3 regions of the Paenibacillus sp. FSL H8-0317 genome follow, and region 2 is predicted to be linked to each of the others. Evidence: predicted binding sites of a transcription regulator. Region 2 holds the regulator's gene; each other region holds the start of a gene.
What was found. The regulator CtsR, encoded in region 2, represses protease genes until heat stress. The targets are predictions, from matches to a motif close to ATGGTCAATAAAGGTCAAACA.

Region 1: the regulator CtsR is predicted to act here: its motif matches at 1,773-1,793, upstream of clpP (ATP-dependent Clp endopeptidase proteolytic subunit ClpP).
Region 3: the regulator CtsR is predicted to act here: its motif matches at 2,919-2,939, upstream of clpP (ATP-dependent Clp endopeptidase proteolytic subunit ClpP).

Annotation. Positions count from the first base shown of each region.
Region 1 covers NZ_CP150294.1:181,783-189,400, forward strand. Annotated here, with positions in the region: gene MHB43_RS00890 (stalk domain-containing protein) at 1-911, shown strand, start outside; gene clpP (ATP-dependent Clp endopeptidase proteolytic subunit ClpP) at 1,088-1,684, opposite strand; tRNA gene MHB43_RS00900 (tRNA-Arg) at 1,860-1,934, opposite strand; gene MHB43_RS00905 (sugar-binding transcriptional regulator) at 2,361-3,386, shown strand; gene gap (type I glyceraldehyde-3-phosphate dehydrogenase) at 3,492-4,499, shown strand; gene MHB43_RS00915 (phosphoglycerate kinase) at 4,651-5,832, shown strand; gene tpiA (triose-phosphate isomerase) at 5,869-6,621, shown strand; gene gpmI (2,3-bisphosphoglycerate-independent phosphoglycerate mutase) at 6,623-7,618, shown strand, end outside.
Region 2 covers NZ_CP150294.1:6,445,058-6,452,675, reverse strand. Annotated here, with positions in the region: rRNA gene MHB43_RS28885 (23S ribosomal RNA) at 1-2,387, shown strand, start outside; rRNA gene rrf (5S ribosomal RNA) at 2,463-2,579, shown strand; gene eis (GNAT family N-acetyltransferase) at 2,759-3,934, shown strand; gene MHB43_RS28870 (CtsR family transcriptional regulator) at 4,396-4,857, shown strand; gene MHB43_RS28865 (UvrB/UvrC motif-containing protein) at 4,889-5,413, shown strand; gene MHB43_RS28860 (protein arginine kinase) at 5,442-6,512, shown strand; gene MHB43_RS28855 (ATP-dependent Clp protease ATP-binding subunit) at 6,697-7,618, shown strand, end outside.
Region 3 covers NZ_CP150294.1:5,776,253-5,783,870, forward strand. Annotated here, with positions in the region: gene ispG (flavodoxin-dependent (E)-4-hydroxy-3-methylbut-2-enyl-diphosphate synthase) at 1-849, opposite strand, end outside; gene clpX (ATP-dependent protease ATP-binding subunit ClpX) at 970-2,223, opposite strand; gene clpP (ATP-dependent Clp endopeptidase proteolytic subunit ClpP) at 2,236-2,826, opposite strand; gene tig (trigger factor) at 3,206-4,546, opposite strand; gene MHB43_RS25910 (hypothetical protein) at 4,685-5,659, opposite strand; tRNA gene MHB43_RS25915 (tRNA-Arg) at 5,854-5,927, shown strand; gene MHB43_RS25920 (hypothetical protein) at 5,986-6,195, shown strand; gene MHB43_RS25925 (MFS transporter) at 6,560-7,618, shown strand, end outside.

The sequences.
Region 1 (7,618 bases), 1.1 Mb from region 2:
CAACTTGGGTATCTCTTACGGCAGTTAAAGATGTGGCAGGTGGAACGCTGAAATATGATGCGAAAACCAAAGAGTACACTTTGACAGCAGCCAATAACACGATGACGATCAGCCTATCGGATGGCGAACCGAGTGTTCGAATTAACAACTATTATCCTCAAGTGGACGCAAAGCTTATCAACGGCAGATTGTATATTCCATTCTCAGCAATGAGAGATTATCTGGGTGTACAGGGGAACTGGGATGGCAAAACCAAAACGTTGACACTCAGCAAGGTGAAACAAAATAACGTTAAAATTAAAGCGGCAACAGTTAATGTCACTGTGAAAAATGCCGAAGTAGATGTTCAATATCCGCAGGTGAGTGGACTTGCCAGCAAAGAAGCTGAAGCGGCGATTAACAAAGTGCTGAAAGATGAAGTGGATGCTTATGTAGCTGACTTCAAGAAACAGACATCTGAATTCGGCGGTGCAACAGCCAACCGTCCATATGCATTTGAGAGCTCTTATGTCGTGACGTACAACGAAAAAGGCGTGCTGGGACTCATTACACAACGATACGAGGATTATGCTGGCGCTCATGGGATGACATACCGTACGGGCCACACCTTTGCACTGGACACAGGCAAGGAGCTTACATTGGATGATGTGCTGCAAAATAACAAAACCATGCGCGAGACGTTGAGTAAAAAAGTGGGTGAACAACTGAAAGCCCGCGGTGGGTACCTCGACGGTTACAAAGGGTTGAATAAAGATCAAGATTTCTATGTGACACCAACGGGTCTAGTTGTGTTCTTCCAGTTGTATGAGTATACGGCGTACGCAGAAGGATTCCCTGAAATGCCATTTACGTACAAAGAGCTTCTCCCTAAAGGCACAGAACCTTTCAGTAATGTATCTAAAACCAAATAAAGAAATCATTATTATGCACTCTTAAGTTATCTTCCTTATTCCTTATAAAATGAAAAAAAGAAGCCCTCATCATGATCATGATGAGGGCTTCTTCTCGTATAGACAACACAATTATATGTTGCTGATTACGTTAGGTGTTGATTATGTTAACGCATAGACCGTGGTCTACGTCACACTTAGATGCCTTGTGATCCTACGTTTTCGATAACTTTATCAATGATACCGTAATCGGCGGCTTCAGCAGCACTCATGAAGTAGTCACGATCTGTATCTTTCTCAATCCGCTCCAGCGGTTGACCTGAACGCTCAGAGATGATGCGGTTCAAGGTATCACGCATTTTCAGGATGCGGCGAGCACGAATTTCGATGTCAGAAGCCTGACCTTGTGCACCACCAAGTGGTTGGTGAATCATAATCTCACTGTTTGGTAATGCAAAACGTTTACCTTTTGCACCGGCATTCAACAAGAATGCACCCATGGAAGCCGCCATACCTACACAGATGGTAGATACATCCGGTTTGATGAATTGCATTGTATCGTAAATCGCCATACCGGCTGTAATCGATCCGCCTGGGCTGTTGATGTATAAGTGAATGTCTTTCTCCGGATCTTCCGCAGCCAGGAACAACATCTGTGCCATAATGGCATTAGCCACTACGTCATTAACATCGCTACCAAGGAAAATAATACGATCCTTCAGCAATCTGGAGTAGATGTCGTAGGCGCGCTCACCCCGGTTGCTCTGTTCAACGACCATTGGAATAAAACTCACGTGAAAAACCTCCTTGGAATGTAAATGTTATTGGTGTTTATACTTAAACTGTTACCGTATTACCCACATAATAAACAATTCCAAACAAAAAGTCAAAGAAAGTCAAACTAACTTGCAAAAAAAAGAAACCTTTCCGGTTTCATTGGTTAAATGGGTTATGAGCTGTTAATAAAAATGGCGCGCCCGCCAAGAATCGAACTTGGATCTCAGGCTTCGGAGGCCTACGTCATATCCATTGGACCACGGGCGCACATTATGTGACAGCAATAATGATTATAGCTCATGAAATATTTAATTGCAAGCAGTTCGTTGTGGTATTGGTTTGGATTAACCTAAAAATGATCATGATGAAGAAGAGTGGATAAAGAGTGCATTTAAGTAAATGCTATTAGAGGTTTTGGACATGCTGTATGAAATGTGATTCTGAGCGATATGTAGATTGGATTCATTTGTTTCTTCTATATATGGTATGCGTGAGCTAGTCCTAGATCATGGAAGTCTAAGATTGTGAAAATAGGCGCGTACAAACGCTGAATGCGTGTCGAAATAACACGTTGAAACACTTGCATGTCACGTCAGTTTTAGGTAGAATAGACGTGGGACTTAAAAAGTTAACCCGGGACGTTTTAGGGCCACGAAAGAGAGCTTAGAACGAGAACTTGCGGGAGTGGAAAGCATGCGAACGATTTTAGAAATACAAAAGCAGCTTCTGCCTGATCTCATGGATATCTTGAAAAAGAGGTATACGATTCTGCAACAGATCATGTTATCGGATGTGATCGGACGGAGAACGTTAGCTAATTCCATGCAGATGACCGAGCGGGTTCTGAGGGCTGAGACCGATCTGTTAAAGGCTCAGGGACTTATTGAAATTGACAGTGCAGGAATGAAGGTCAGCGAGGCAGGGTATGATTTGCTGCAGCAGTTAGAGCCCGTAGCCAAAGAGTTGTTCGGATTATCCGAGCTGGAAGAGCGCATCAAGCAAGCCTACGGTCTGCAAAAGGTAGTTGTGGTTCCTGGTGATTCGGACGTTTCTCCGTTTGCCAAAAGGGAACTGGGCAGAGCCGGAGCGAAGGCTCTCGGCAATATCATGAGTGACAACGACGTTGTCGCCGTTACTGGCGGATCAACAACGGCCGAAGTCGCAGAGCAACTGACTCCGCCAACATCGCTCAAAGGTGTCTGGTTCGTACCGGCACGCGGTGGACTTGGAGAAAGCCTTGAAATTCAGGCAAATACGATTGCATCCACAATGGCAAAACGGGTAGGAGCGCAATACAAACTCCTGCATGTACCGGATTTGCTTAGTGATCATGCCTATGAATCATTAATCCAGGACCCCAGTGTTCAGGAGATTCTGCAGCTGATTCGGAAATCGCGGATTGTTATTCATGGAATTGGTGATGCCGTGGAGATGGCTACAAGACGTAAACTTGCGACGGAGATTATAGATGAACTTCAGCAGCAAGGAGCAGTATCTGAATCTTTCGGTTATTACTTTAATGATCAGGGCAAGGTGGTACATACCATGCTTACACTGGGTATGCGACTTCAGGATATTGAACGAACCGATGTCGTGATTGGAATTGCAGGTGGCAAAAGCAAAGCTGCTGCTATACATTCCGTGTTGCGATTTGGTCAGGAAGATATTCTGATTATTGATGAGGCTGCTGCCGAAGTCATCGTTGCTGAAATGGAATAAGTTTTACTTTGCATCACAACCATTGTTGTCTTGACGGACTTCACCGTCTGTCTTGAATATATAAGTTTCATAAAAAATTAATCAAAACTTGGGAGGAACTTACTCATGATTAAAGTAGGTATTAACGGTTTTGGACGTATTGGACGCTTGGCATTCCGCCGTATTCAAAATGTAGCAGGCATCGAGGTAGTAGCAATCAACGACTTGACTGACGCTAAAATGCTCGCTCATTTGCTCAAATATGATACAACTCAAGGTCGCTTCGATGGCGATGTTGAAGTACACGATGGCTTCTTCAAAGTGAACGGCAAAGAAGTTAAAGTATTGGCTAACCGTAACCCGGAAGAACTTCCTTGGGGCGACCTGGGCGTAGATATCGTTCTGGAATGTACTGGTTTCTTCACAACTAAAGAAGCTGCTGAGAAACACTTGAAAGGTGGAGCTAAGAAAGTTGTTATCTCCGCACCAGCTACTGGCGACATGAAAACCATCGTTTACAACGTAAACCATGAAATCCTCGACGGTACTGAAACTGTAATCTCCGGCGCATCTTGCACAACAAACTGCCTGGCACCTATGGCAAAAACACTGCAAGACAAATTCGGAATCGTTCAAGGTTTGATGACTACAATTCACGCTTACACTGGCGACCAAAACACGTTGGATGCTCCACACCCTAAAGGTGACTTCCGTCGTGCTCGCGCAGCAGCTGAAAACATCATCCCTAACACAACTGGTGCTGCTAAAGCAATCGGTCTGGTAATCCCAGAACTGCAAGGCATCCTTGATGGTGCAGCTCAACGTGTACCAGTAGCTACTGGTTCCCTGACTGAGCTCGTAACTGTTCTGAACAAAAAAGTAACAGCTGAAGAAGTTAACGCAGCTATGCAAGAAGCTTCCGATCCAGAAACTTTCGGATACACAGAAGACGAAATCGTATCTTCCGATATCCAAGGAATCACTTTCGGTTCCCTGTTTGATGCAACTCAAACTAAAGTTCTGACTGTTGGCGACCAACAATTGGTTAAAACTGTTGCTTGGTATGACAATGAAATGTCCTACACTGCACAATTGGTTCGCACTTTGGAGCACTTTGCAAAAATGATTAAGTAAAATCTGCAATAACATAGAGCGGAAACAGATGCTATATTGTTTCCGCTCTTTATATATCTACATTTTGCAAATTTCTCAAAAACACCAGGATTGACAAGGGATTTTAGCTCTTGATTGGTCCACCAAATACATGGGTGCGGAGGAAATACAGATGAACAAAAAAAGTGTACGCGATATCGAATTGACAGGAAAACGGGCTTTTGTCCGTGTAGATTTCAATGTGCCGCTCGAAGATGGTAAAATTACAGATGACAAACGTATTCGTGCAACGCTTCCTACAATCAACTTCTTGATTGAAAAAGGCGCTAAAGTCATTTTGGCAAGCCACATGGGTCGTCCTAACGGCGAAGTGGTTGAATCCTTGCGTTTGACTCCAGCAGCTGAGCGTTTGTCTGAATTGCTTGGTAAAACAGTTGTTAAAGCTGACGATTCCGTTGGTGACGCTGTTAAAGCTCAAATCGCTGAACTGAACAACGGCGACGTATTGTTGCTTGAAAACGTTCGTTTCCACGCAGGCGAAGAGAAAAACGATCCGGAACTGGCAAAACAATTTGCTGAACTGGCTGACGTTTTCGTTAACGATGCGTTTGGCGCGGCTCACAGAGCACACGCTTCGACTGAAGGAATCGCTCACTTGCTTCCAGCAGTGTCCGGTTTGTTGATGGAGAAAGAACTTGAAGTGTTGGGTAAAGCAATCTCCAACCCTGAGCGTCCTTTCACAGCTATCATTGGTGGATCCAAAGTTAAGGACAAAATCGATGTAATCGACAACTTGCTGAACATTGCAGACAACGTAATCATCGGTGGCGGTCTGACTTACACGTTCTTCAAAGCACAAGGACATGAAATTGGACAATCCTTGCTGGATGATTCCAAACTTGATGTTGCTCTCGGTTTCATCGAAAAAGCGAAAAAATTGGGCAAAAACTTCTACCTGCCGGTAGATATCGTAGTGTCTGACGATTTCAGTGCGAAAGCAAACACACAAATCGTTGACATCGATGGCATCCCAGCAGATTGGGAAGGTATCGACATCGGTCCTAAAACACGTGAGATCTATGCTGATGTAATCAAAAACTCCAAATTGGTTGTGTGGAACGGACCAATGGGCGTATTTGAAATCGAGCCATTCTCCCACGGTACTCGTGCAGTAGCGGAAGCTTGCGCTGAGACAGAAGCTTACACTGTAATTGGTGGCGGTGACTCCGCAGCAGCAGCTGAGAAGTTCAAATTGGCTGACAAAATGAACCACATCTCTACAGGTGGCGGTGCATCGCTCGAGTTCATGGAAGGTAAAGTACTTCCAGGCGTAGTGGCATTGAACGACAAGTAAGTTTTAGTAGTCTATAGCATGAAGGAGTTGAAACCCATGAGAACACCGATTATCGCAGGTAACTGGAAAATGTTCAAAACGGTTTCCGAGTCCAATGACTTCATTCAGGAAGTTAAAGGAAAAGCGGAAGTTGAAGGCGTGGAAACTGTAATCTGCGCACCGTTTACAAATCTGCCATCCCTGGTAGAAGCTGTTAAAGGCACAAACATCAAAATTGGTGCACAAAATCTTCATTTTGAAGATAACGGTGCATTCACAGGTGAAATCAGCGGCGTGATGCTGAAAGACCTGGGTATGGATTATGTCATTATTGGTCACTCGGAGCGCCGTCAATATTTTGCGGAAACCGATGAGACTGTCAATAAAAAGTTGCATGCAGCATTCCGTCACGGATTGACTCCAATCTTCTGCCTTGGTGAGACGCTTGAAGAGCGTGAAGTGAACCAAACAAAAGACGTATGCAAAGTGCAAACAGTAGCTGCTTTTGCAGGTCTGTCTGCAGAGCAAGCGGCACAAGTTGTTATCGCTTATGAGCCAATCTGGGCGATTGGTACAGGCAAATCCTCCACTTCCCAAGATGCGAATGAAGTTATTGCTTACATTCGTACGCTGGTGAAGGATCTGTACAACGAGACGGTTGCGAATGCAGTTCGTATTCAATACGGCGGCAGTGTTAAACCAGAGAACGTAACAGAATACCTCGGACAAAGCGACATCGACGGCGCACTTGTTGGCGGTGCCAGCTTGCAGCCGGCTTCGTTCATCGCGCTTGTTGAGGGGGCGAAGTAAGATGACAGCTCCAAAACCTGTAGCACTGATCATCATGGATGGCTTTGGTCTTCGTAACACGGTGGAAGGCAACGCGGTAGCGCAAGCCAAGAAACCTAACTATGACCGTTTCATGAGCCAATTCCCACATACAACGCTCACTGCTTGCGGTGAGGCTGTAGGTTTGCCAGAAGGGCAAATGGGAAATTCCGAGGTAGGTCACCTGAACATTGGTGCCGGCCGGATCGTATACCAGGATTTGACCCGTATCTCCAAATCCATTCGTGACGGCGAGTTCTACGACAATGAAACACTTGTCAAAGCGGTTCGCGAAGCAAAACAAAGCGGCAAAAAGCTTCATCTCTACGGTTTGTTGTCCGATGGCGGCGTACATAGTCACATCGACCACCTGTTTGCTATGCTGGATCTGGCCAAAAAAGAAGAAATGAACGATGTATATATTCATGCCTTCATGGATGGCCGTGATGTGATGCCAGACAGTGGTAAAGACTTCATGCAGAAGCTGATCGCTAAGATTGAAGAAGTTGGTGTAGGTAAAATCGCAACGGTTCAAGGGCGCTATTACGCGATGGACCGTGACAAACGTTGGGAACGGGTTGAGAAATCATACCGCGCCATCGTTTATGGAGATGGACCAAAATACACTGACCCACTCAAAGCGGTTGAAGAATCGTATGAGAAGTCCGTATTTGATGAATTCGTTGAACCAACGGTTATCGTCAAAGCGGATGGTGAGCCGGTAGGTTTGGTAGAGAGCGGCGATTCCGTGATCTTCCTCAACTTCCGTCCTGACCGTGCGATCCAGTTGTCGCAAGTATTCACAAACCAGGATTTCCGCGGTTTCGATCGTGGTCCGAAGTTCCCTGTGGGCTTGCACTTTGTATGCTTGACTTTGTTCAGCGAGACGGTTGAAGGTTATGTGGCTTATTCGCCGAAGAACCTCGACAACACCCTGGGTGAAGTTCTGGTACAGAACAATAAAAAACAACTGCGTATT
Region 2 (7,618 bases):
GGAGTGAAATAGAACCTGAAACCGTGTGCTTACAAAAAGTCAGAGCCCGTTTTAGGGGTGATGGCGTGCCTTTTGTAGAATGAACCGGCGAGTTACGTTCCCGTGCAAGGTTAAGGTGAAGAGCCGGAGCCGCAGCGAAAGCGAGTCTGAATAGGGCGACATAGTACGTGGACGTAGACCCGAAACCGGGTGATCTACCCCTGTCCAGGGTGAAGGTGCGGTAACACGCACTGGAGGCCCGAACCCACGCATGTTGAAAAATGCGGGGATGAGGTGGGGGTAGCGGAGAAATTCCAATCGAACTCGGAGATAGCTGGTTCTCCCCGAAATAGCTTTAGGGCTAGCCTCGGAAAACAGAGTCGTGGAGGTAGAGCACTGATTGGGTGCGGGGCCCGCAAGGGTTACCAAGCTCAGTCAAACTCCGAATGCCATAGACTTACTTCCGGGAGTCAGACAGTGAGTGCTAAGATCCATTGTCAAAAGGGAAACAGCCCAGACCATCAGCTAAGGTCCCCAAGTGTGTGTTAAGTGGGAAAGGATGTGGAGTTGCACAGACAACCAGGATGTTGGCTTAGAAGCAGCCATCATTGAAAGAGTGCGTAATAGCTCACTGGTCGAGTGACTCTGCGCCGAAAATGTAACGGGGCTAAACACACCACCGAAGCTATGGCTTGATGCTTTGCATCAGGGGTAGGGGAGCGTTGTATAAGGGTTGAAGGTGTACCGTAAGGAGCGCTGGACATTATACAAGTGAGAATGCCGGTATGAGTAACGAAAAGATCAGTGAGAATCTGATCCGCCGAAAGCCTAAGGGTTCCTGAGGAAGGCTCGTCCGCTCAGGGTAAGTCGGGACCTAAGGCGAGGCCGAAAGGCGTAGTCGAAGGACAACAGGTCGAAATTCCTGTACCACCGTAAGCCGTTATGAGCAATGGGGGGACGCAGTAGGGTAGTGACGCGGACTGATGGATGTCCGTCTAAGCAGTGAGGCTGATGTGTAGGCAAATCCGCACATTGTAAGGCTGAGCTGTGATGGGGAGCGAAAATTGTAGTAGCGAAGGTCATGATCTCACACTGCCAAGAAAAGCCTCTAGCCAGGTGATGGTGCCCGTACCGCAAACCGACACAGGTAGGCGAGAAGAGTATTCTAAGGCGCGCGGAAGAACTCTCGTTAAGGAACTCGGCAAAATGACCCCGTAACTTCGGGAGAAGGGGTGCCCCGGTAGTGTGAATAGCACGAGGGGGCCGCAGTGAAAAGGCCCAAGCGACTGTTTAGCAAAAACACAGGTCTGTGCGAAGCCGTAAGGCGAAGTATACGGGCTGACGCCTGCCCGGTGCTGGAAGGTTAAGGGGAGTGGTTAGGGAGCAATCCCGAAGCTGTGAACCGAAGCCCCAGTAAACGGCGGCCGTAACTATAACGGTCCTAAGGTAGCGAAATTCCTTGTCAGGTAAATTCTGACCCGCACGAATGGCGTAACGACTTGGGCGCTGTCTCAACGAGAGATCCGGTGAAATTTTAATACCTGTGAAGATGCAGGTTACCCGCGACAAGACGGAAAGACCCCATGGAGCTTTACTGCAGCTTGATATTGAATTTGGGTACGATCTGTACAGGATAGGTGGGAGCCTTTGAAGCATGAGCGCCAGCTTGTGTGGAGGCAACGTTGGGATACCACCCTGATCGTATCTAGGTTCTAACCTGGTACCGTAATCCGGTGCGGGGACAGTGTCAGGTGGGCAGTTTGACTGGGGCGGTCGCCTCCTAAAGAGTAACGGAGGCGCCCAAAGGTTCCCTCAGAATGGTTGGAAATCATTCGAAGAGTGCAAAGGCATAAGGGAGCTTGACTGCGAGACCTACAAGTCGAGCAGGGACGAAAGTCGGGCTTAGTGATCCGGTGGTACCGCATGGAAGGGCCATCGCTCAACGGATAAAAGCTACCCTGGGGATAACAGGCTTATCTCCCCCAAGAGTCCACATCGACGGGGAGGTTTGGCACCTCGATGTCGGCTCATCGCATCCTGGGGCTGAAGTAGGTCCCAAGGGTTGGGCTGTTCGCCCATTAAAGCGGTACGCGAGCTGGGTTCAGAACGTCGTGAGACAGTTCGGTCCCTATCTGTCGTGGGCGTAGGAAATTTGAGAGGAGCTGTCCTTAGTACGAGAGGACCGGGATGGACGTACCGCTGGTGTACCAGTTGTTCCGCCAGGAGCACCGCTGGGTAGCTATGTACGGACGGGATAAACGCTGAAAGCATCTAAGCGTGAAGCCCCCCTCAAGATGAGATTTCCCAGTATGTAAGACCCCTTGAAGACGACGAGGTAGATAGGCTGGGGGTGGAAGTGCAGCAATGCATGGAGCTGACCAGTACTAATCGGTCGAGGGCTTATCCAATAGCAAGTGATAATTCGCATGTTTCGTTTCGAATCTAGTTTTCAGAGAACAACACTCTGAAATGTAAGCTACGCGTTTGGTGGCGATGGCGGAGGGGTTCCACACGTACCCATCCCGAACACGACCGTTAAGCCCTCTAGCGCCGATGGTACTTGGACCGCAGGGTCCTGGGAGAGTAGGACGCCGCCAAGCGAAGAACCACTGCCGATGTTATTCGGTGGTGGTTTTTATTTGTTTATTTAAGGGGATGCGAAAGCATCTCTTATTTGACTTTGTAAGAATCCTCTGACACACTCTAAGGGGTACATATATCACATATCAGGCCATGATTTGGATTGATAATAACTCTAGCGAATGGGGTGTAGGACGACATGGAAATTCAGAAATTGACGGTAGATGATTTTGAACCGGCGATGGCACTCTCCGAATATGCTTTTCAAGTAGTAATGGGTGAAGAACAGAAAGAAAAACGGAGGAGTCAATTTTCGTCACAGGATATATGGGGTGTATATGAGGACGGGCAACTAGGAGCCAAACTTCACATCATTCCTTTTCAAACCTATATTCATGGCAGATCGTTCGAGATGGGCGGTATTGCGGGTGTTGCCACCTGGCCAGAGTATAGACGCAAAGGCTGGGTAGCGGGTCTGCTGAAGCATGCGTTGGAAGAAATGAATCGTAACAAACAAAGTATATCATTCTTGCATCCATTCTCCTTTGGTTTCTATCGGAAGTATGGATGGGAGACGTATGTTGAATTTAAACGTTATAAAGTGCCTGCAGCTCATTTGCCTTCGAAGAAAGCGACACCTGGAACGATTCGGCGTGGGGATCCGGCCCTCAGCATACTAAAGGAAGTATACAGTGCTTATGCTGAGCGTTATAACGGAACTCTGGTTCGGGATGATGCAAGGTGGGAGAATTCAGTTCTTGTTAATGGGACCAGCCAGAAGGCTGTATATTACGATGAAGCTGATGCAGCACAAGGTTATCTTTTATATGAGGTTAAGGAAAATAAATTTACCATTAAAGAGATCATCTATCTGAATGAAGAGGCGAGGCAAGGGCTGTGGACCTTCATTGCTAACCATGATTCCATGATCCAGGAAGTTACGTTGCAGGCGCCTGCCAGTGATACGCTTGCCTTCCAACTGGATAACCCACGGATTCAGCAGGAGATTGTACCTTATTTTATGGCGCGTATCGTTAGTGTAGAGCAGTTTATATCTCAGTATCCATTTGCAAGCCAGGACTCACCGGTGCAGATTGTTCTACAGGTAGAGGATACCTACGCTCCGTGGAATGAAGGGGTATGGCAATTAAACGTGGCAATGAACGGAACAGCGTCCATATGGAAAACTTCGGAGGCAATTAATGATGATCAGACCATTAAGGTGGATATTCAATCCCTTACCGCGGTGCTGATGGGATATCGCAGACCAACGGAAATGGCACGAATCGGAAGAATTCACGGACCGAACACAGCAATCATGGCTTTGGAAGAAGCGATTCCTGAACGGGAAACCTATTTGCTTGATTTCTTCTGATAGCTATTCCCACTGCTCCATTTAACTTGATTAGCTTATATAGAAATACGGCGTGATCGAAAGACAAATGGACTTCTCCAGCAATTTTGGGGAGGTTTTTTTGTGTCCGGGGAATATTTCGTGTAAAATCGTAAAAAATGAATAGTGACCCCACTTGGCAAAACCACAAAATATGCTATAATGGTTATAAAGTCAAAGAAAGTCAAAGTCAACTAAAGGTTTAATACTTAAGTAGCTTTCTTTCTACAATCTGATGCATGATCGCCAATATACGGGATTCATTTCGTTGGAGGATCAAGGGAATATTAAAGGACCTTCGTGCTTCCTTCGCTCTCCTGTTGACACCTTTGGAAGCAAGATTCGCTGTTTCCCTGATTGGTTAAATGGGTAGAGAAGGTGTACTCTGTGGGGGCGTGTGGGTCCTTATTGACTTAACGTTTCAGACAGTGGAGGATGATTGGATGCGTAATATCTCTGATATTATCGAACGATATCTGAAGAGTATTTTGCATGAAAGTCCCGAAGGAATGGTTGAAATTCAGCGTAATGATCTGGCAGATCAATTCTCATGTGTACCTTCCCAGATCAATTATGTCATCAGCACACGTTTTACACTCGAGAAGGGATACCTGGTAGAGAGTAAACGCGGCGGTGGTGGTTATGTTCGCATACAGCGCATTGAATTACCGGCCCAATCAGCTCTGCATAATCATTTGCACCATAGTATTGGTGAAGAGATCGGGCAGACAGCTGCCGAAGGATTGATCTATCAATTGGAAGAAGCACGCTTCTTGAGCAAGCGGGAAGCCGGGTTGATGCGAGCTGCTGTATCTAGAGAGGTTATATTAGTCAAACTTCCTTACCGGGATCAAATTCGTGCCAGAATGTTGAAGGCGATGTTAATATCTTTGCTCGGTAAATGAAAACTATCGGGGTCAAAGGAGGTACATCAATATGCTGTGCCAAGAATGCAATAAACGTCCGGCGACACTTCATTTTACGAAGATCGTAAATGGAGAGAAGACGGAATTCCATATTTGTGAGTCATGTGCCCGTGAAAAAGGGGAAATGATCCCTGGAACAGCAGGTGGGTTTTCCATTCACAACTTATTGTCTGGATTGCTTGATTTTGATCCAGCCAGCAAAAGTGGATCGGCAGGAACACCCCCTGCAAAAGCACTTCAATGTGAAGAGTGTGGTATGACGTATTCACAATTTAGCAAGATAGGCCGGTTCGGCTGCAGTTCATGTTATAAATATTTTGACAGCCGCCTGGATCCTTTGTTCAAGCGGGTTCATGGTAATACGTCCCATGTAGGCAAAGTGCCTGCACGAGCTGGTGGTCGCATCAAGGTGAAACGGCAAATCGCTGATCTGAAGCGTGAGCTCCAGGAGAGCATCGCGCAAGAGGAATTTGAAGAGGCGGCTCAGATCCGTGACCAGATCAGAGGACTTGAAAAAGGAATAGCTCAGGAGTAAAGTTTGTCATGAGTAGGAGGGATGTGTAATGCCTAATCTGCGCTTTACAGAGAAGGCGCTCAGCGACTGGATGCGCAGTGATGCGGCTGATTCCGAAATTGTCATTAGCAGCCGTGTCCGGATTGCACGCAACCTTCAGCATATTCCGTTTCCGATGCTGGCTTCCAATGAGCAATCGGAAGAGGTGCTGAATAAGCTGAGCGAAGTACTTCAATACGATGACGTTCATGCCTTTGGGGATTTTCATACGTTGGATCTGATCGATATTGACGAACTCGACAAACGGGTGCTGGTGGAGAAACATCTCATCAGTCCAAGTCTTGCGAATGAATCCAGGAATGGTGCGGTTATTCTCAGTGAGGATGAGTCTGTCAGTATTATGATTAACGAAGAGGATCATCTTCGTATCCAGTGCCTCTATCCGGGGTTCCAGGTGAAAGAAGCCTGGGAGAAAGCTTCCGCAATAGATGATGCTTTTGAAGCGCACGTGGATTATGCTTTTGATGATCGCAGAGGATACTTAACCAGCTGTCCTACTAATGTAGGTACAGGTGTTAGAGCATCGGTTATGATGCACTTGCCTGCCCTGGTGATGACACAACAGATTGGCCGCATTTTAACCGCAGTTTCCCAAGTGGGTTTAACTGTAAGGGGGATATACGGTGAAGGCAGTGAGGCGATGGGTAACCTGTTCCAGATCTCGAACCAGATTACTTTGGGACAGACCGAACAGGAAGTCATCGAGAACCTGCATGGTGTTGTATTACAGATGATAGGTCATGAGCGTACAGCCAGAGAACGGTTAATTACCGACTCCAGAGTTCGGATTACGGATCGTGTCATGCGCTCTTACGGCATATTGTCTCATGCAGCTATTGTGGATTCCAAGGAAGCTGCACAGCGCTTATCTGATGTACGCCTTGGCGTGGATCTCGGTTTGTTGGATGGACTGTCCATTACGGTAATGAATGAGTTGAATGTGATGACACAGCCGGGATTCTTGCAGAAAACGTTCGGGGAAGATATGCGCACAGATGAGCGTGACATCTACCGTGCTCAGTTGATTCGTGATACGATCAATACAGCGAAGCAGTCCTAGCTTAGCCTAATATTGTATTGAATTATGGTTTCATGCCGCATTGCGGCTTTTATATAATAAGGCATGTACAAATGCCAAATGACTTTATTCGCAGCACGGCTGCAAACAAAAATGATATGAAGAATACGACGGTTATTTCATTACATGACCTCGTTTTATCCAAAACCATGGAGGTGCAGGAGATATGATGTTTGGAAGATTTACGGAACGGGCCCAAAAGGTGCTCGCACTCGCGCAGGAAGAAGCTGTCCGTCTCGGTCATAATAACATCGGTACTGAGCATATTTTGCTCGGCCTCATTCGTGAAGGCGAAGGCATCGCAGCCAAAGCACTGATCGGCCTGGGACTCGGATTAGAAAAAATTCAGGATGAAGTAGAAACGCTGATTGGCCGTGGCCAAGAGCAACCTACCAACATTGCATATACGCCACGTGCGAAAAAAGTAATTGAACTGTCTATGGATGAAGCTCGTAAATTGGGCCACACTTATGTAGGCACAGAGCATATCCTGCTCGGATTGATTCGTGAAGGCGAGGGTGTTGCAGCACGTGTGCTCAATAACCTGGGAATTAGCCTGAACAAAGCACGTCAACAAGTGTTGCAATTGCTTGGCAGCAGTGAAGCTGTATCCAGTCATAATGGAACACCTGCCAATGTAAGCACACCAACGCTGGACAGTCTGGCACGTGACCTCACGGCTTATGCGAGAGAGAACAACCTGGACCCCGTCATTGGGCGTAGTAAAGAAATTGAACGTGTCATCCAAGTGCTCAGCCGTCGTACGAAGAACAACCCGGTATTGATCGGTGAGCCAGGTGTAGGTAAAACAGCGATTGCTGAAGGCCTTGCACAAAAAATCATCGCAAATGAGATTCCGGAAACATTACGCGACAAACGTGTAATGACTCTGGATATGGGTTCTGTAGTTGCTGGAACCAAATATCGTGGTGAGTTTGAAGATCGTCTGAAAAAAATCATGGATGAGATCCGCCAAGCAGGTAACATTGTCCTGTTTATCGACGAATTGCATACCTTGATTGGCGCAGGCGGAGCTGAAGGCGCAATCGATGCTTCTAACATTTTGAAACCGGCTCTGGCCCGTGGAG
Region 3 (7,618 bases), 670 kb from region 2:
TTCCACTTCGTTGGCAATGGAGAACAGGTCGATATCCAATCGTCCACACGTTGGGCAGGAGATCAATGTAGCTGCATTTGTAATGAGTCCAAATGTTTTGAGCAGATCACGAGCGACCTTAATTTCTTCTACCGGGTCCGCACTCAGTGAGATCCGCATCGTAGAACCAATACCCATGGACAATAAGGCTCCCATACCTGCGGAGCTTTTGATCGTACCGGAGAACAGTGTACCTGCTTCGGTAATCCCGAGATGCAACGGATACGGAATGATTTGAGCTGCTTTGGTATATGCCTCAATCGCCATCGGCACATCCGATGCTTTGAGTGACACGATGATATCATGGAAATCAAGCTCTTCCAAAATACCAATGTGATACAATGCACTTTCTACCATAGCATCTGCCGTAGGATACCCATACTTCTCAAGGAGATGGTTTTCCAAAGACCCCGCATTTACTCCAATCCGAATCGGAATACCACGGTCTTTACAAGCCTTAACCACTTCTTCCACTTTCGCACGTTTACCGATGTTACCTGGATTAATCCGAACTTTATCGATGCCGTTCTCAATCGCAAGCAAAGCCAGCTTATAGTTGAAATGAATGTCCGCTACGAGCGGTATATGAATGCGTTTCTTGATTTCCTTGATGGCTGCGGCAGCTTCCTCATTATTCACCGTTACACGTACCACTTGACAACCCGCTTCTTCCAGTCGCAGAATCTCTGCAACCGTTGCTTCAACGTCTGCCGTTTTGGTTGTACACATACTTTGGATAATGACTTCGTTACTGCCACCGATCGTTACGTTTCCCACTTTCACGGGACGTGTATCCTGTCTTAAATACATGAGTGATTTCTCTCCCCACAACGTCAAAGCTCCACCCTGACAGAGACATGAATTCGCCTTCTGCCAAAGTGGAGAACTGACAAGTCTATATTTCAGAGTTCAACGGGATTCAGGCCTTTATTAGGCGCTCTCTTCCTGCTTATCGTCCTTCGATTGGCTTAGTTCAGGCACGACTCTTTTCTCAACAACTTCTTCGGTAATGACACAGTTCGTAACATCATCACGTGAAGGCACTTCATACATGATTTCAAGCATGATACCTTCAATGATGGCACGTAATCCACGTGCACCTGTGTTACGTTTAATTGCTTCTTTTGCAATCGCAAGCAATGCAGCTGGTTCAAATACCAGATTCACATTATCCAGCTCAAGCAGTTTTTGGTACTGTTTGGTAAGCGCGTTTTTTGGTTCAGAAAGAATCCGTACCAACGTATCTTCATCCAATGGCTCCAAAGTGGAGATGACTGGCAGACGGCCTACAAATTCCGGAATCAGACCAAATTTCAGCAAATCTTCCGGCAATACCATACCCAGGTATTCACCTGGTTTCAGATCTTTTTGCTCAGAAACGGTATTAAAGCCAATGACTTTTTTACCGATCCGGCGTTTGATCATTTGCTCCAGACCATCAAAGGCACCGCCGCAAATGAACAGGATGTTCGTTGTATCGATCTGAATGAATTCTTGATGAGGGTGTTTACGACCACCTTGTGGTGGTACAGAAGCCACAGTTCCTTCAAGAATTTTTAAGAGAGCCTGTTGCACACCTTCGCCCGATACATCACGAGTAATGGATGGGTTTTCGGATTTACGCGCTACTTTATCAATCTCATCGATATAAATAATGCCACGCTCTGCTTTTTCCACATCATAATCAGCAGCTTGAATCAGTTTGAGCAGGATGTTCTCTACATCCTCACCTACATAACCCGCTTCTGTTAATGACGTAGCATCCGCAATAGCAAAAGGAACATTCAAAATTTTTGCCATCGTTTGCGCAAGCAACGTTTTACCAGAACCTGTTGGTCCTAACAGCAAAATGTTACTCTTTGACAATTCAACGTCTTCAATTTTGCTTTGTGTGTTGATCCGTTTGTAGTGATTATACACCGCAACAGACAATGACTTCTTCGCTTGTTCCTGTCCAATAACATATTGATCCAGGATATTACGAATTTCTTTTGGTTTTGGAATATCTTTGAGGTCTACTTCTTCGTCATGACCGAGTTCTTCCTCAACGATTTCGGTGCAAAGTTCGATACATTCATCACAAATGTACACGCCTGGTCCAGCGACCAGCTTACGCACCTGCTCCTGAGATTTACCGCAAAAAGAGCATTTCAGTTGCCCTTTCTCATCGTTAAATTTAAACATGAAACCACCCCTTTAGGAATTGATCGGTCTACTGAGCACCTGGTCAATAATGCCGTACGTCTTAGCCTCTTCAGCGCTCATGAAGAAGTCACGGTCTGTATCCCGCTCAATTTTCTCAAGAGACTGACCCGTACGATCGACGTATATTTGATTCAGTTTCTGACGTGTTTTAATAATCCATTCTGCGTGTATCTTAATATCCGCAGCCTGTCCTTGAATGCCGCCAAGCGGCTGATGAATCATTACTTCGCTATTTGTCAGCGCATATCTCTTGCCAGGTGCACCGGCTGTCAGCAATAACGAGCCCATGCTTGCTGCCATCCCAACGCAAATGGTAGATACATCCGGCTTGATAAATTGCATCGTATCGTATATACCCATCCCTGCGGTGACAGAACCACCAGGTGAGTTAATGTACAAGCTGATATCCTTCTCAGGATCGTCGGCTGCCAAAAACAAAAGCTGTGCTATGACAAGATTGGCTACATCGTCATCAATCGCACTGGTTAGAAAGATAATGCGATCTTTCAGCAAACGTGAATATATATCGTAAGACCGCTCGCCTCGATTGGTTTGTTCTATAACCATTGGCACCAGACTCATGAGACCAACCTCTTTTCTACATGTAATTAGACATAGGCCACCTGTAAAGCAAACCCAAATTCATTCTAACACTTTCCTGTGACAATGTCATTTTTCACAAGAAGGGTCAGACATCCGTTTGTTTACTTTTTTAGCCTGATCATATTTAACCATGTTTTCTATGTATGTGCAAATTGAAGCCATCCTATGCCGTATTGCCTTTTTTTATTTGCATGAAGTACATAGGTATGTAAAAAGTGTACAGGGATCAATAAAATTAGTGTTCATCCATATAATTACTTCATTTTCTATAAAATGGATGTCGTAATTTAAAAATAAGGCACGCAATAATTCACGTGCCTTATCGTTTATTCAACTGACAAGTTGATAATAGCTTGTCTTATTTTTCGTCAGCTTCTGCAACAACTTCTTCAGCTGGAGCTTCAACCGGTTCAACAACTGTGCTGTTCTCAACAAGAACGTCAATCGTTTTACGCAGTTTAACTTCATCGCGAAGGCTGTCCAGGGAACCATTACCTTCGAGGATGCCACGGATCTCATCAGCAGGACGCTTGTAAGATTCAGCCATTTTCTCGAGTTCTTGATTCACTTCTTCGTCAGATACTTCAATGTTTTCCGCTTTACCTACAGCTTCAAGCACAAGGTTGTTGCGAACACGTTTGGAAGCATCTTCTTGCATTTGTCCTCTCAGGTCAGCTTGAGTCTGGCCAGAGAAGCTCAGGAACATTTCAAGGTTCATACCTTGGTTACGCAAACGGTTATCGAAATCGCGCATCATGTTTTGTACTTCGCTCTCAACCATTGCAGCAGGAATGTCCACTTCAGCGTTCTCAGCCACTTTTTCTACAACTGCATTTTCTTGTGCAGCTTTGGCTTCGTCAGCTTTACGGGATTCCAATTGTGTTTTCAGGTCAGCTTTGTACTCTTCAAGAGTGTCGAATTCGCTAACATCTTTAGCAAACTCATCATCCAATGCAGGAAGCTGTTTGCGTTTGATTTCGTGAATTTTCACTTTAAATACCGCTTGTTTGCCAGCAAGTTCTGCTGCATGGTAGCTCTCTGGGAAAGTCACTTCTACGTCTTTGAAGTCACCTGTGGACAGACCCACAACTTGTTCTTCAAATCCAGGAATGAATGTGTTGGAACCCAGTTCCAGGGAATAACGTTCAGCTTGTCCACCTTCGAAAGGTACACCATCAACGGAACCATCGAAGTCGATTACTGCAACGTCGCCGTTAGCAGCGGAACCTTCATCGATTACAACGAGTTCAGCGTGACGTTGTTGAAGACGCTCAAGTTCTTCAGTCACTTCTGCTTCAGTTACTTCACCTTTTGCTACAGCAACTTCGATTCCTTTGTAGTCACCAAGAGTAACTTCAGGTTTCACAGTTACTTTTGCTTTGAACTTGAAAGTTTGTCCTTTAGCGAATTGTTCAACATCTACGTCAGGACGATCAACCGGGAAGATATCCGTTTGGTCGATTGCTTCTGTATAAGCTTCAGGAAGCAAAATGTCGATTGCTTCTTGATAAAGGCTTTCTACACCAAAACGTGCTTCGAAGATGGAACGTGGTACTTTACCTTTACGGAATCCAGGTACGTTTGCTTGTTTAACCACTTTATTAAAAGCTTTGTCGAGCGCTGCAGTTACACGATCTGCATCCACTTCAACCTCAAGAACCCCAAGGTTCTTCTCTATCTTTTCCCAAGTTGCTTTCATTGTATACTTTCCCCTCCAAAATTCACATGTTCACGTAGGCAATCACGTACAAAATAACCATTTTAGTATAAACAAGATTAGATTCTTTTTCAAGGGGAATCCCTTGATACGGTTTAAGGAAAACGTTTCCGGCCTCTATTAACCATCCAATCCGGCAGATACAAACTGCTTCATGGAACGATAAGCCTGCTCCAGCCGAAAGCGCATTGCCCCTGTCACAGCATACATTGAGCGAGTATTTTCCTCATCATGCGAGCCACCCAGACTGTCTGCAACGGTCATATGTAGAGCTGCTGCCCATATATCTGTCATGGAATCATTTTCTTCCAACATGGATACATAATCACGAGTTCCATACACGGCCATGACATATTGTATCCATAACTCCTGAGCAAAATAAAAGAGCGTAGGTTCATGAACCTCCGTCTGATCTGCCACTCGTTCCAAAATCTGAACGATCTGGAGCGGGAATTCCTCTGGTTTAAGAGGCACGGTATCAATCTCGACTTCAACCTGCTCTTCGCCTCTCGTAAACAGGATCATACCTTGAACGCCTCGGCGACGCAAGGTTTGCAGCACCCGAAATTGAAGCAAAGGGTGAAGTGACTTCTCTTTTAACCAACTCGTAAGTGCCTCATCAATCTTCGGCAGATCAAGATAGGCCAGCTGCTCCAAAGCCAGCATTGTCTGTTCAGACAGCGGCTCTTCCATGACTGTGCGAAGCATCTTATCTGCATAGCCATCATCCTGTTCAAGCTTCATTCGGGCATGCTGTCGTGCCATGTCCTCCTCACTAATCTCTTCTTCCTCTTCTCGTTCTTCAAGAACGGCAGGCGAGGTTTCTTCATATTGAGGAAACGCAGCCTGAAGCCATTCGAGCAGGGCCCGCCATTCATCGTAGTGGCGCTCTTCCTGTCCCTGACATTGCAGCAAAAAGTGAAGCAATTTCATCGCTTCACCATACCGTTCATTTTCAAGCATAACTGTCAATTGAATCTGGTAATAGTCCAGCGTCTTAGGAAACAGCACAATATTGTTGTTATGCTCGGTTTCCGGGGTCGTGGATTCCTTAATGGGAGCACCTCCTCTATATCCTGAATCTCCAGTTGGCATCAACCTAAATAGATATATATTAAAACGATTGTTGATCTATTTTTTTGAGTTCTCCTGATATTCTAACATAACCTTAAATATAATGAAAAAAACGTTACTGCCGCCAAATATCATATACGAAAAACAGTTTAAAATAAAATGCTTGATATTCCTGTATGCATATGATAAAATCAATTTTGCTTGAAAAAAATCATGTCTCAGTAGCTCAGCTGGATAGAGCAACGCCCTTCTAAGGCGTCGGTCGGGGGTTCGAATCCCTCCTGGGACGTATTAAAAAGAAGCTTCCTTCGGGAAGCTTTTTTTGCGTTCTGGGGATGAGAACCCCAATGGTTCGTCGGAGCATTCGCTTCGTTAGCACCACTTCGCAGTCTCGACTGCAAGGAGAGTATCCCTCCTGGGACGTATTAAAAAGAAACTTCCTTCGGGAAGTTTTTTTGCGTTCTGGGGATGAGAATCCCAATGGTTCGTCGGAGCATTCGCTTCGTTACGTGCTCTATGTCGCTGCATTGGAGCGTCTGCATTTGCTCACTCTATAAGCAATACGTTGAAGTATCGATGTTCTAACGAACACAGGACAGTTTATTTGCTACAAATTCAGCATCATGGAATTTTAACGAATCTTAGTGAGCTTATTTCACCATTCTGGGGTATTAACTCACTTATTTGCACTTCATAGCCTGATTAACGTCGCTGAGGTTCGTTAGAATCTGAAAATAGCGGTTTTACCCATTATAAGACCTCGTGGATTCGTTAGAGTTCACAGGTTAGTCAAGGCACCCACGGTCCATTGGGTGTTTTTTCATTTCATTGCTCAATATTGACATAGAATGTTATGCTTACGGAGTGGATTATGTAACAATCCATACATATTAACTTCATAGGACACAGGAGATTTTATCAATGTCATCTTCAATACAGCAACACTCATCTATCCATACCGAGGAAGAACATTCTTCAACATCCAAAAGATTCGGCCTGTTGTTAGCAGGCATTATCGTCATCGCCGCTACCATGAGGTCACCGATTACAGTAACCGGACCTGTAGTGGAGATGATCCGCTCAGATACAGGTATCGGCCATACAATGGTCGGGCTTCTGACCTCACTTCCTTTGCTCGCCTTTGCAGCAGTCTCCCCTTTTGCTCCACGTCTTGCCAAACGGTTAGGACTCGAATCTGCTCTGCTATTGGCTGTCATGATTGTAACCATTGGGGTGGCCCTACGCTTGTTGCCTTCCGCTCTCTCCTTATATGCTGGAACCGCAATTTTGGGGTGCGGCATTGCATTAAGCAACGTGCTTTTGCCAAGTTTGATCAAACGCGATTTCCCATTGCGAGTAGGTATCGTCACCGGATTATACTCTGTATCCATGAACATATTTGGCGCCATCGCCTCAGGTGTGAGTGTACCCGTAGCAGGAGCCACATCTATGGGTTGGCGTGCTTCGTTAGGCATGTGGGCCTTGTTGTCCATATTGGCGCTTCTCTTGTGGCTCCCCCAGATCGCCGCAGGACGTCAGCGAATGTTATTCATAGCCACACAGAGTGAAGGGACGCCTGTACGTCTACGGACCTCTTCCCTTGCCTGGTTCATTACTTTATTTATGGGTCTGCAATCTCTAATATTCTATACAACGATTACCTGGCTTCCCGAGATTCTCGCTGAGCAAGGATTCAGTCCCACCTCAGCAGGGTGGATGCTCTCCCTAATGCAGATGGTTAGTGTACCGGCTACCTTTATCGTTCCAATCCTCGCCGGCCGAACGCGAGATCAGCGTGTTCTAACCGCGATTACGTGCTCTTCTTTGATTGTCGGGTATGCTTTATTGTTAAGTGGCATCGCTTCGCTCGTTACCATTGGTGTCACGTTGGCAGGAATAGGTGCTGGAGCTTCATTTGGCATGGTAACCATGTTCTTCGTCCTTCGCACAAAAGATGCCAGACAAGCTGCCAGCCTGTCC